DNA from 3 places in the Shewanella sp. M16 genome. Region 1 is predicted to be linked to each of the others. Evidence: predicted binding sites of a transcription regulator. Region 1 holds the regulator's gene; each other region holds the start of a gene.
The links. The regulator sigma-54, encoded in region 1, starts transcription at its own class of promoters, with help from an activator protein. The targets are predictions, from matches to a motif close to GTTGGCACGNNNNTNGNNT.
Positions count from the first base shown of each region.

Region 2: the regulator sigma-54 is predicted to act here: its motif matches at 1,862-1,880, upstream of KFE26_RS03540 (P-II family nitrogen regulator).
Region 3: the regulator sigma-54 is predicted to act here: its motif matches at 2,385-2,403, upstream of norV (anaerobic nitric oxide reductase flavorubredoxin).

Region 1 covers NZ_JAGTUL010000009.1:125,925-130,167, reverse strand. The annotation lists gene lptC (LPS export ABC transporter periplasmic protein LptC) at 1-60, shown strand, start outside; gene lptA (lipopolysaccharide transport periplasmic protein LptA) at 47-601, shown strand; gene lptB (LPS export ABC transporter ATP-binding protein) at 598-1,329, shown strand; gene KFE26_RS08340 (RNA polymerase factor sigma-54) at 1,437-2,915, shown strand; gene hpf (ribosome hibernation promoting factor) at 2,944-3,231, shown strand; gene ptsN (PTS IIA-like nitrogen regulatory protein PtsN) at 3,234-3,677, shown strand; gene rapZ (RNase adapter RapZ) at 3,674-4,243, shown strand, end outside.
Region 2 covers NZ_JAGTUL010000003.1:237,221-241,463, reverse strand. The annotation lists gene KFE26_RS03550 (hypothetical protein) at 1-36, opposite strand, end outside; gene KFE26_RS03545 (ammonium transporter) at 215-1,465, opposite strand; gene KFE26_RS03540 (P-II family nitrogen regulator) at 1,476-1,814, opposite strand; gene KFE26_RS03535 (hydrolase) at 2,159-2,701, shown strand; gene nrfA (ammonia-forming nitrite reductase cytochrome c552 subunit) at 2,857-4,243, opposite strand, start outside.
Region 3 covers NZ_JAGTUL010000013.1:119,255-123,497, reverse strand. The annotation lists gene norW (NADH:flavorubredoxin reductase NorW) at 1-795, opposite strand, end outside; gene norV (anaerobic nitric oxide reductase flavorubredoxin) at 788-2,317, opposite strand; gene norR (nitric oxide reductase transcriptional regulator NorR) at 2,544-4,148, shown strand; gene KFE26_RS10975 (TMEM165/GDT1 family protein) at 4,202-4,243, opposite strand, start outside.

The sequences.
Region 1 (4,243 bases):
CTCAACGCGCAAGAAGTGCAATTGACCAGTCAGGTAGTAGGAACATATGAAGCAAAATAACGTATTACTTGCCAGCCTAATGCTAATTATGAGCATGAGTGCTTTCGCGAAAGTCGGCGACTTAAAGCAAGAAGTCAAAATTAAAGCTGTGAGCCAAACTGCGGATATCAAAAACAACCAGATCATCTTCTTTGGTCCGGTGGAAGTTACCCAAGGCTCAATAAAAATCCAAGCAAATGAACTGCGTGCATTTTCCGCTGAAGGTGAAAATAGCAAAACTTTGGTCGCCACAGGCAACCCTGCTACGTATAGCCAGATATTAGACGATGGCCGTCCTGCATCGGCTAGCGCGAAAGAAATTCGTTACGATATGGCAAGCCGCACCTTAACGCTGAAAGGTATGGCGTCATTAGATCAAGCGGGTAGCCAAGTTACAGGCAATTTAATCCGCTATAACATGATTCAACAGAAATTGATGGCCGAGAGTACTGGCAGTGGTGACGATCGCGTGATCACTATTATTCAGCCTGAAAACTATCAAGATGATGCTAAATCAGACGCTCCGGCGGATAAACCTGTAAAAAAGCAGGACTCTAAATGACCCAAATCACCTTAAGAGCACAAAATCTGGCGAAAAGTTACAAGAGTCGCCAAGTGGTTAAAGACGTCAGTCTGACGGTAAAAACCGGTCAAGTCGTTGGCCTACTCGGTCCAAACGGTGCAGGTAAAACCACGACCTTTTACATGGTTGTCGGGCTAGTGAAGAGCGATAAGGGACATATCTTTATCGACGATGATGATTTAACCGCAGATCCTATGCATCTGCGTGCCCGCAAAGGCATAGGTTACTTACCGCAGGAAGCCAGTATCTTTCGTAAGCTAACTGTTCATGACAACATCATGGCCGTACTGCAAACTCGTAAAGAACTTAAAAACGAAGAACGAGAAGAAGAACTAGAACATCTGCTCGAAGAGTTTCATATCACCCACATCCGTGACAGCCAAGGCATGTCATTGTCGGGTGGCGAACGTCGTCGCGTCGAAATTGCGCGGGCTTTAGCCGCTAATCCTAAGTTCATTTTGCTCGATGAACCGTTTGCCGGCGTCGATCCTATTTCGGTTATCGACATCAAGAAGATTATCGAACAACTCAAAAGTCGCGGCCTTGGCGTACTGATCACAGACCATAATGTCCGCGAGACATTAGATGTATGTGAACATGCTTATATTGTGAGTCACGGAAACCTGATTGCCGAAGGAACTCCAGCAGAGATCTTAGACAATCAGCAAGTTAGGGCTGTGTACTTAGGTGAACAATTCAGGCTATAGTTAATCGAGCGAAGCCAATGGAGGCAATTTATACCGCCATTGGGCTTCACTCAAGATAATAATAAGCGACCTCATCCAACAATAATAACGTAGGGATCAGCGGTAACATGAAAGCGTCACTCCAGCTCAAACTGGGTCAACAGTTAACCATGACGCCACAACTACAACAGGCTATACGTCTGTTGCAACTGTCGTCATTAGAACTGCAGCAAGAGATCCAGCAAGCATTAGATTCTAATCCCCTTCTCGAGCTGGAAGAGGATCAATTCGACGCCACTAAAAACCCTGTAAACCAAACGCTATCCGATACGGATTTCAGTGAATCTAGCACTCTGCCACCAGAAAAAGACAGCTCCACCATAGACACGGCAGAGTCGCTAACCAAAGAATCCATGCCCGATGAGCTCCCCATGGACACCACATGGGATGAAGTGTTTACCGCCTCCCCAAACTCAGGCCCCGGCGGCAGTCGTGAAGACGATATGCCCTTCCAAGGCGAGACCAGTGAAGGGTTGTACGAACACTTAGAATGGCAAAAAAACCTCACGCCGTTTTCTGAAACCGATTTAGCCATTGCCACCGCCATTATTGATGCCATCGACGATCAGGGCTATCTCACCCAAAGCACTGAAGAAATTCTCGAAGCCATGGGCAATCCTGAAGTTGAGCTTGACGAAGTCGAAGCCGTACTCAAGCGTATTCAGCATTTTGATCCCATAGGCGTTGCCGCCCGCGATTTAAGTGAATGCCTGCTGATCCAACTGTCGCATTTCGCCGCTGATACTCCCAACCTAGAAAACGCCCGTATGCTGATCAAAGATCATTTAGATCTGATCGCCGCCCGAGACTTTAGGTTATTGATGCGTAAGACTAAATTAAAAGAAGATGAATTAAGGGATGGTATAGCACTTATCCAAACCCTCAATCCTCGCCCAGGTTTGTTGATCACGCCCAATAATGACGAATACGTTATCCCAGATGTGTCTGTGTCGAAGAAAAATGGCCGCTGGGTTGTTGAGCTTAATCCTGACTGCATGCCCAAAATCAATGTAAATCAACATTATGCTTCTATGGCACGCAGTACCAAAAACCAAGCCGATAGCCAATTTATTCGCGGCCATCTGCAAGAGGCTAAATGGTTTATTAAGAGCCTAGAAAGCCGTAACGATACTTTGCTTAAAGTTGCTAATTGCATAGTGCAATATCAGCAAGGTTTCTTTGAGTACGGTGAAGAAGCCATGAAGCCTATGGTGCTTAACGATATTGCCGAAGCGGTAGAAATGCATGAGTCCACCATCTCACGGGTCACAACTCAAAAATACATGCATACCCCTAAGGGACTTTTTGAACTAAAATACTTCTTCTCTAGCCACGTCGGTACTGACGATGGTGGTGAGTGCTCATCCACAGCAATCAGAGCCTTTATAAAGAAACTGGTGGCAGCGGAAAACCAGAAAAAACCATTAAGCGATAGTAAGATGGCACAACTTCTGGCAGAACAAGGGATCAACGTAGCCCGCAGAACCATTGCGAAGTACCGAGAGGCTATGCTTATTCCACCTTCTAATCAGCGTAAAAGTTTATAACCTACAGTGGATATCGGAGGACGTTTCTATGCAAATAAACCTAAGTGGGCACCATATCGAAATTACCGAATCGTTACGTGCATATGTAGAAGAAAAGTTTTCAAAACTTGAACGCCATTTCGAACAGATCAATAATGTGCACGTTGTGCTCAATGTTGAGAAAATGCAACAGATTGCCGAAGCGAGAATAAACCTCATAGGTGGTGAAGTTTTTGCTACTTCAGAGCATGCTGACATGTATGCCGCTATAGACGCCCTGATTGACAAGCTTGACCGTCAGGTTATTAAACACAAAGAGAAGTTAACAAAACACTAATAATGGAACTTTGTACCATACTGCGGCCGGAGTGCACTACCTGCGCCACTCCGGGCAGCAAGAAAAAGGTACTGGAACTCATCAGCGACTTAGTCGCTGCCCAGTACCCGACCCTCTCATCTCAAGAGATATTCGAAAGCCTAGTGGCGCGCGAAAAGATGGGGAGCACAGGTATAGGTAACGGCATCGCCATTCCACATGGTCGACTAGCCGATATAGATCAGCCCATTGCCATACTAATTAAGTGTGAAGAGCCGATAGCATTTGATGCTATCGATAAGCAACCTGTTGATATTTTATTTGCACTACTGGTGCCTGCAGACCAATGTCAGCAGCACTTAAGTACCTTGTCTTGCATGGCCGAAAAGCTGAGCGACAAGCAAATATTAAAGCAATTACGCAAGACGCATGATGAAACGGAACTCTATCAGGTAATCACTGGATGAAACTGGTCATAGTGTCGGGCCGCTCAGGCTCAGGCAAATCTGTCGCCCTTAGGGTACTCGAAGATCTCGGCTATTATTGTGTCGATAACCTTCCCTTGCCATTGATTGGCAGTTTGCTTGAGCAACTCAAAGGCAGTAACGATCTCGTCGCCATCAGTGTCGACGTGCGTAACATGCCTGAGCAGGATAAGGTCTTAGTGAAACAACTCGCTAGCCTACCACCAGATACTGAGTTAACGAGCTTCTTCCTTAACTCCAGCGATAAAATTCTGCTCAAGCGTTACAGCGAAACCCGTCGTTTGCATCCTTTGTCGAAGAGCCGAGTCTCTTTGCAAGAAGCGATAAAGCTGGAGGGAAAACTGCTCGAGCCTATGTCAAAACTGGTCGATCACTACATAGATACGTCGAATTTGAATATCTATGATTTAAGTGACCAAGTCAGACAAATTCTCCTTGGTAGTGTCGATAAAGAACTCGTGATCAACTTCGAGTCCTTTGGCTTTAAGCACGGAATGCCCACCGAAGCCGACTTTATGTTCGATGTGCGCTTTCTGCCCAATCCCCAC
Region 2 (4,243 bases), on a different contig from region 1:
CAAAAATTGACCTATTGTTTTTATATTCAATCTCATAGAACACTCCTTAATTTATGCAAGAAAACAGAATTGCTCAGTAATTAAGCTTATTACCCTGTGCTTAAACTTCAATCACAGTGATTACCCATAAAAAAGCAGAGCCTAGGCTCTGCTTCACTATCCCTCGATCCAAGCTAAGCATCAAGGTGAATCACGCATTAATGTGCAAGTTTAATCAGCCCGCATTTTTGACCGTAACAAACTCAGGATAGGCATCAATACCGCAGTCAGAAGCATCCATACCGTTGTATTCTTCTTCCTCAGTCACACGGATCCCCATGGTTATCTTAATCACATACCAGACTGCAAATGATGAGCAGAACACCCAAGTGAAAATGATCGCTGCACCCGTCAACTGTCCGGTAATAGTTGCATTAGCATTGGATAATGGCACACACATTAAGCCGAGGAAACCAGCCACACCGTGTACTGAAATCGCACCTACGGGATCGTCGATCTTAATGCGATCTAAGCCCACTATCGAGAACACCACCACGCCGCCCGCCACTAAACCAATCACACCCGCCATTAACAATGAAGGCGAGAGAGGATCGGCCGTAATCGCCACTAATCCAGCCAAAATACCGTTAAGGATCATGGTCAAATCCGCTTTGCCCCAAATCATCTTACACACTATAAGCGCAGAGATAGCACCAAAAGCAGCTGCAGTATTGGTATTCACAAACACTTTCGCCACTGAGCTTGCATTCGCCGCATCCGACACCATTAATTGCGATCCGCCGTTAAAGCCAAACCAGCCCATCCACAGAATAAACATACCTAAGGTTGCCATTGGCAAGTTAGAGCCTGGAATAGGATTCACTTGACCATTAGGCCCGTATTTACCCTTACGCGCACCGAGTAATATTACGCCAGCAATCGCCGCGGTCGCCCCCGTCATATGCACAATACCGCTACCAGCAAAGTCTACAAAGCCCAGTTTAGCGATAAAACCTTGGCCCCAAGTCCAATAACCTTCTACTGGATAGATAACCGCTGTCATCACCACAGAAAAGAACAAGAAAGCCCACAACTTCATCCGTTCCGCCACAGCACCAGAGACAATTGACATCGCCGTTGCCACAAATACAACTTGGAAGAAGAAGTCAGATTCTAATGCATGGCTCGCATCTGCTGATTGCGAACCAATTAAGGTGCCAATTGACGGTAACCAGCCACCTTCAGTGTTATCCACATACATGATGTTATAGCCAACCAACAGATACATCACACAGGCAATCGCGTACAGCACAACGTTCTTAGTTAAAATTTCAGTGGTATTTTTAGAGCGAACTAAACCCGCTTCTAACATGGCGAATCCCGCCGCCATCCACATGACTAAAGCGCCAGAAATCAAAAAGTAAAAGGTATCGAGTGCAAAGCGTAGTTCAGTGACTGTGCCGCCTAATTTCGTTAATTCTTCCATTGTCAGCCCCTTATAGCGCTTCAGTATCAAGTTCACCCGTACGGATACGGATAGCATGTTCTAAATCAACGACGAAGATCTTACCGTCACCAATTTTCCCCGTATGGGCCGCAGTGGTAATGGCCTCAATCAACATGTCGAGATTTTCAGCCTTAGTGGCAATTTCTAGTTTTACTTTTGGCAAAAAATCCACCTGATACTCGGCGCCGCGATACAACTCTGTATGCCCTTTCTGACGGCCAAAACCTTTCACTTCGGTCACCGTCATGCCCTCAATACCAATTCCGGCGATAGCTTCACGGACATCATCCAACTTAAACGGCTTGATGATAGCGCTGACTAGTTTCATCCTGACCTCCAAAAAAACGCGATTGTTATTAACTTGTATCAAAGGTAATTCAATCATTAGGCCAACAATTTAATCCATTGATTATTATTGATTTAAATTGTTTAACACTATTTTTTAAGGTTAAAAATGCACCATAATCGAGCACTAACTGGTGCGATGCACTCTTTTAGTGAGCAGTTTAAGTGCGACAGCTATTCGACCTTAGGCCTATTGGTAACAAGGTTAAATTAGGGTCTACTGGGGGAAGCGTAAATCGAGATGAAATCTGAGCATCACAACACAAGCTCTTAAACAAAAGCGAAGATCATCACTAAGACAATCATCAAGCGCAGAAGGAAGGCCCGATGTTAAAACCAGAAGAATGTGTTCTCGTTATCGTCGATGTGCAAGGAAAACTTGCACAAATCATGGATAACAGTGACAAGCTGCATCAACAACTACAGACCTTAATCCAAGGCGCACAATTATTTGAAATTCCAATACTGTGGTTAGAACAGCTACCCGATAAACTCGGAGCAACTAGCCCTGAGCTGCAAACTTTACTTGCGAAAACAAGCTCACCCATTGCCAAGCAGCATTTTAGCGGCTGGCACTGTGACGCGTTTGCAAAGGCATTAACTAAGACGAATCGCAAACACGTCATACTCGCGGGTATTGAAACCCATGTGTGTGTTTACCAAACCTGTTGTGACCTTATCGAACAGCAATATTCGGTGCATCTCGTCGCAGATGGCGTCTCGTCACGCAGTGCCGATAATAAAAAACTGGGTATTCAGATGATGACGGCCAGAGGCGCCTTATTAACTAACGTGGAATCGCTATTATTTGAATTACAACATCAAGCCCAAGGCGAGCGCTTTAGGGCATTATTAAAACTGATCAAATAGCGACTTAGCCCGTGGTATTTCTTCAGCCAGCATGACCAACGCCTGACATTACTCGATATTTTTTTCCATAAAAAAGCCCCCGCTGAGTCAGCGAGGGCTTTTATTTACATGAGGGGTTAGCTCATATTGAAAACTCAACCGCGATTGATTAAAACCTACTTATAAGTGGCTTCGCGTTTTTTCGCTTCTTCATCCCACTTAGGTAACATGTCTTTCTTGAATGCTTCTTTCTCTGCATTCATCTTATCCATATCCATACCTAAGGCTGCTTGTGCCTTAGCTTTGGTAGAGATATCAGGAATAGCGATTGGATCTGTGATGCCTTTTTTCGCTAATAACTGTGCTAACTTAACTCGGGCATCGGCCGCTTTATTCACTGAAGTACCTAAAACACGTAGGGCTTCTTCAGGAGCATGAGCAGCAACACCATGGGAAGCAATCGCTAAGTCCCAGCGCCATTGAGCATGACGGATATCGGTCAAGATAGGCTTCATTTCAGCTTCAGTTGCACCCAATTCCCACGCTTTAGCAGCTTCGAAGTGCGCTTTCACTAATTGCTCTTCCGCTTTCAGTTTCATTTCTTTAACTTTAGCTTTACGTTCATTAGTGACGCCAACTAAGAATTCTTTCGTTTGGCTATGGCAAGTTGCACAGGTTTCTTCGAAACGGTCAAATGGATTACCCACTTTATGATCGGTAAATTTCTTACCTTCAGGGCTAGTCACTTTTGGCATATGGCAGTCAACACAACTGACATTATTTTTACCATGAATACCCAGTTTCCACGTTTCATACTCTGGATGTTGCGCTTTTAACATAGGTGTTTTAGACAGCGCATGAGTCCAATCGGAGAACTCGATACCGTCGTAGTAAACTTCCATCTGGTCAACAGTTATGCCCATATCCCAAGGGAATTTGACGAAACCTTTTTTGTCTTCTTTTTTCTCAAAATAGTATTCAACGTGGCACTGACCGCACACCATAGATTGCTTGTCTTTCTTCGAAGCTTTATCAAATGGCGTACCGATAGCATCCATTGCACGGTCTACATAAGGACGAGAGATCCGCAGTTTTGGTGAACCTTTTTCATGACAATCACCACAGCCAATGGTGTTAGTGACTTCAGGGCCACCCTTAGCCCATTTACCTTTGAAGTAGCCATCTTCACCTTGCTCTTCAATTAAGCGAGGTACATCAGGGCTCTTACAGCTCCAACATGCCATAGGCAATGGACCATCTTCCGCATTTTTCGGCGCACCAGTACGTAGGGTATTACGCACGTCGGTCACGGCATACATATGGCCGCGAGGAGCGTTGTAATCTTTTGCGAATGCATAGCCAGCCCACAGGATCACCATATTAGGATCCTGCCCAATCGCATCGACAAGTTCTTCACTCTTTGCGGTATCATGCCAGCTATTATATTGATTCTTAAATTTATCTTTATAAACTTCGTTGCGAGGCTCTGTTTTATCACTCGCCATTGCGCCCGCTGCCATGAAGCTGGCGGCAACCAGTGCACTCAGTGCAAAGGACTTACCT
Region 3 (4,243 bases), on a different contig from region 1:
TTGTAAGCATTCGTTAACGACGATACCTTTATTGACCTCTAGCCCCGCATGCTGGGCAAGTTGACTGTTAGGGAGAAGTCCCGCTGCACAGATAACCGCATCACAAATAAACCGCTGGTCATTATCTAGGCACACAGAGATACTGCCATCTTGGTGTTGCAGTTGGCTGACTCGGGTTTGCAATTGCACTGTGACGTTATGCTGCGTTAGTACAGCGGTCAGTTTGTGGCTTAACATTTCGGGTAGCATATTCGGCATTAAGCTCGCTTGTGGATCGACCAAAAATACTTGCTTACCTGCAGTTGCTAAGTCCATTGCCAGTTCAACTCCGACCAAACCCGCACCGATAACTAGTACTCTCCTCGCGCCATGGATGTCTGCTTCGCAGGCCTGATACTCCATTAAGCTGTTAACTGTGTGGATGATATCGACGCCATCCCCCTCTATAGGTGGAATAAAGGGCCGTGCACCTGTGGCAAGCACTAATTTTTTGTACGCAATTTCGCGTCCTTGATGGCAACAGACTACCTGACGAACTTTATCTATTTTTATGACTTCACAGTGATTTATCACATCAATTTGTTGCTCATGTGCAAATTCAGTCGCGGTCAATTTTATGAGGTCTGACGCCATTTTTTTAAGGCTAAACACATGGCTTAAATCTGGTTTATGGTATTCGTCACCAGAGTCGGCTGTGATAACTGTAATCGGTTGTTCGCGGTTTAAACGTCGCAGTGTTTTGACTAGCTGATATGCCGCGAATCCACTGCCGATAATGACGATTGGCTTAGGCATTAGTCACCTCATGTTTTATGACAGCGAAAACGCTTTTACCTAGGCCACATTCGGGACAGAGGAAGTCTTCGGCCACTTGAGTCCAAGGTGTGCCAGCAATGACATCTTGATTAGGTTCTCCTTTTTCAGGGGCGTAAACCCATTGGCAAACGGTGCAAATCATTGATTGTGTATCATTTAATTCGCACGCTTTTGTTGCAATCGGTGCCGTCACAGGGACGTTATTAGTAGCAGTATTTTCAGCTGTTTGACTGGCCGTGGTGGCTTGACTAGGTTTTGACATGACTTGATTAATGATAGAGCGACTATTAGCGCTATCGAGGGGACGCAATGCCCATTCTCGCGCGATTCGCTGGCCGTGCTGACGGCATTCTTGCATCGCATCACGATCGGGACGCCATTTGACTTTTAATCCCACCGAGGTTTCAAAACCAGCATCCATCAAACGAGTGTGAATTCTATCGACTGCGCCGCCATTCCAGCCATAACTACCAAAAGCTGCCGCCTTTTTATTGCGAAAACGCAGGCCCGTAATTTCTTCAAGCATGGCGGCAATTTTAGGCATCATCACATTATTCATGGTGGATGAGCCGACTAAAATACCTTTTGACCTAAATGCCTGTGCAAGGATTTCGTTTTTATCATGACGTGCGACGTTATACACTTTTACCGCTACATTGGGGTCAACATCATGGATACCTTGAGCAATACCGTCGGCCATCATGCGAGTATTATTGGACATAGAGTCGTAGAAAATCGTGATACGGTCTTCTTGATAAGCGTCGGCCCAAGCTAAATATTGGTGAATAATTTGGGCTGGATTATCACGCCACACAATGCCGTGTGAAGTTGCGATCATATCTACAGGTAAATTAAAGCTTAATACTTCGTGAATTTTAGCCGTCACTAGGCTGCTAAAGGGTGTTAAAATGTTTGAGTAGTATCGTAGGCATTGTTCCATTAATTCATTTTGATCAACCTCATCATTGAATAAATGTTCGTCGCAATAGTGTTGGCCAAAGGCATCGTTACTGAATAAAACCGCATCTTCGGTGAGGTATGTCATCATGCTATCTGGCCAATGCAACATAGGTGCTTCGATAAATATCAGTTGCTTACCATTGCCTATCGCTAAACTATCCCCTGTCTTTACGGTAATGAAATTCCATTCTGGGTGGTGGTGATGTCCTACAATGGAGTCGACCGCATTTTCACTGCAGTAAATTGGAGTGTTAGGAATTTTGGCCATTAATGCAGTCAGGGCGCCTGAGTGGTCTTCCTCTGCATGGTTCATCACAATATAGTCTATGTCGGTTAAATTAATTTCAGCTTCAAGATTTTGTAAGAATTGCTGGCTAAACCGATGATCAACTGTATCAATTAACACGGTTTTTTCTTCACGGATAAGGTAGCTATTGTAGCTTGTGCCTTTAGTTATCTTGTACTCAGTACCATGAAAATCTTGCACTTCCCAATCGCGTTGGCCCACCCAGTGGATATTGTTTTTTACATGAATAGTCATAAATACACCTGTGATAATTAATAATGAATGCGCTACGTAAATCTTGCTTATTTAGTTAAATCTCTTATTGCACTCACTATGCCAACATCCTAAGGTGTTGATTTTTATTGGTATTAGCGTATTTCAACATTTTAAATCACTTGCTGATGTCATAATGACAATTTGATATTAGTCAAATTGACATTACACTGTTGTCAATATGACTTTATTTGACTGTGGATGTGCTATGAGTGCCCATGCTGATTTAACTCAGTTAGCCTTAGATTTAACTGTCGGCGTGTCGACGCAAGACAGATTTGAGCGTTTGTTGGCAGTGGTCAGGCGGCGTGTCAATTGTGATGCTGCGGCATTATTGGCATTTCGGGAGCAGCAATTTGTCCCCTTGGCGATAGATGGGCTCTTTGCCGAAGTGTTAGGGCGGCGCTTTCAAATTAGTGAACATCCGAGATTAGAGGCTATCGCCCGTGCTGGCGATGTGGTTCGTTTCCCGGCCGACAGTGAACTTCCTGATCCGTATGATGGTTTAATTCCACATCATAGTGCGAACTTACATGTACATGCTTGCATTGGTTTACCACTAATCGCGAACGATCGCTTAATTGGGGCGCTCACCATTGATGGTTTCAACCCTCATCAGTTTGATGATTTTAGTGATAGCGAGTTGCGTGTGATCAGCGCACTGGCCGCAGCCAGTCTTAATACTGCGTTATTGATGCAACAGCTAGAATCCCAAGTTGTTGAAGTTTCCAATGGCACAGAGGTGCTCAATCGTCCTGCTAGTCAGCAGGAGATCATAGGGCAATCCACACAGATCCAATCGCTAAAGCAGCAGATAAGTGCCGTGGCAGGCACTGATTTATCGGTATTAATTACCGGCGAAACTGGCGTGGGTAAGGAGTTAGTGGCCGCGGCGATACATAATCAATCGACCAGAGCCGATAAATCACTTATCTATTTGAACTGCGCTGCACTGCCGGAGTCCGTCGCCGAAAGCGAGTTATTTGGGCATGTAAAAGGGGCATTTACGGGAGCAATCAGTCATAGGCAAGGTAAGTTTGAACTCGCTGACAAGGGGACCTTGTTTTTAGATGAAATCGGGGAGCTTCCCTTGGGGCTGCAAGCTAAGTTATTGAGGGTTTTACAATACGGTGAATTACAGCGAGTTGGCAGTGATAAGAGCCTAAAAGTGAATACTCGGATTATTGCCGCCACTAATCGAATTTTGCACCAAGAGGCAACGGAAGGGCGCTTTCGTTTCGATCTTTACCATAGGTTGAGCGTATTTCCTATCCACGTAGCACCATTAAGAGAGCGTGGGCAAGATATTGTTATGCTGACAGGTTTTTTTCTTGAACGTTGTAAAGCGAAGTTAGGACTCACCCATATCAATATCACACCCGCAGCGCAGCAGTTATTAGAGCAATACACATGGCCGGGTAATGTGCGTGAGCTAGAGCATGCGATACACAGGGCTGCGGTGTTGGCGAAAGCCGAGCTAAAAACGGCTTACATCAGCTTAAGTGATAAACATTTTCAGCTCGATTCTTTGATGAATCAAGCACACAGAACAGTCGACGAAGATAGGCCATCAGATGCCGCAACGCCAGCCATTGAATTAGCATTTAGGTCTGAGTCGGCCTGTCGTGAGCGACAATCGCAAGATAATTCCAGTGTTATGCTGGGGCTTAAGGCTGCGACGGAGAGATATCAGCGTCAACTTATTCGTCAAGTTTTAGCCGCGAATCAACAAAATTGGGCTGCGTGTGCAAGAATATTGCAAATCGATACAGGTAATTTGCACCGACTTGCAAAACGGTTAGGTTTAAAATAATAAAATATTGCGTGAAGAGATTTTATTCTGCAGCAAAACCCCAGCCTCGATTCTTAGAAGAACAGTGTTGCTACGCCTAAGAGTGCGAACAATAC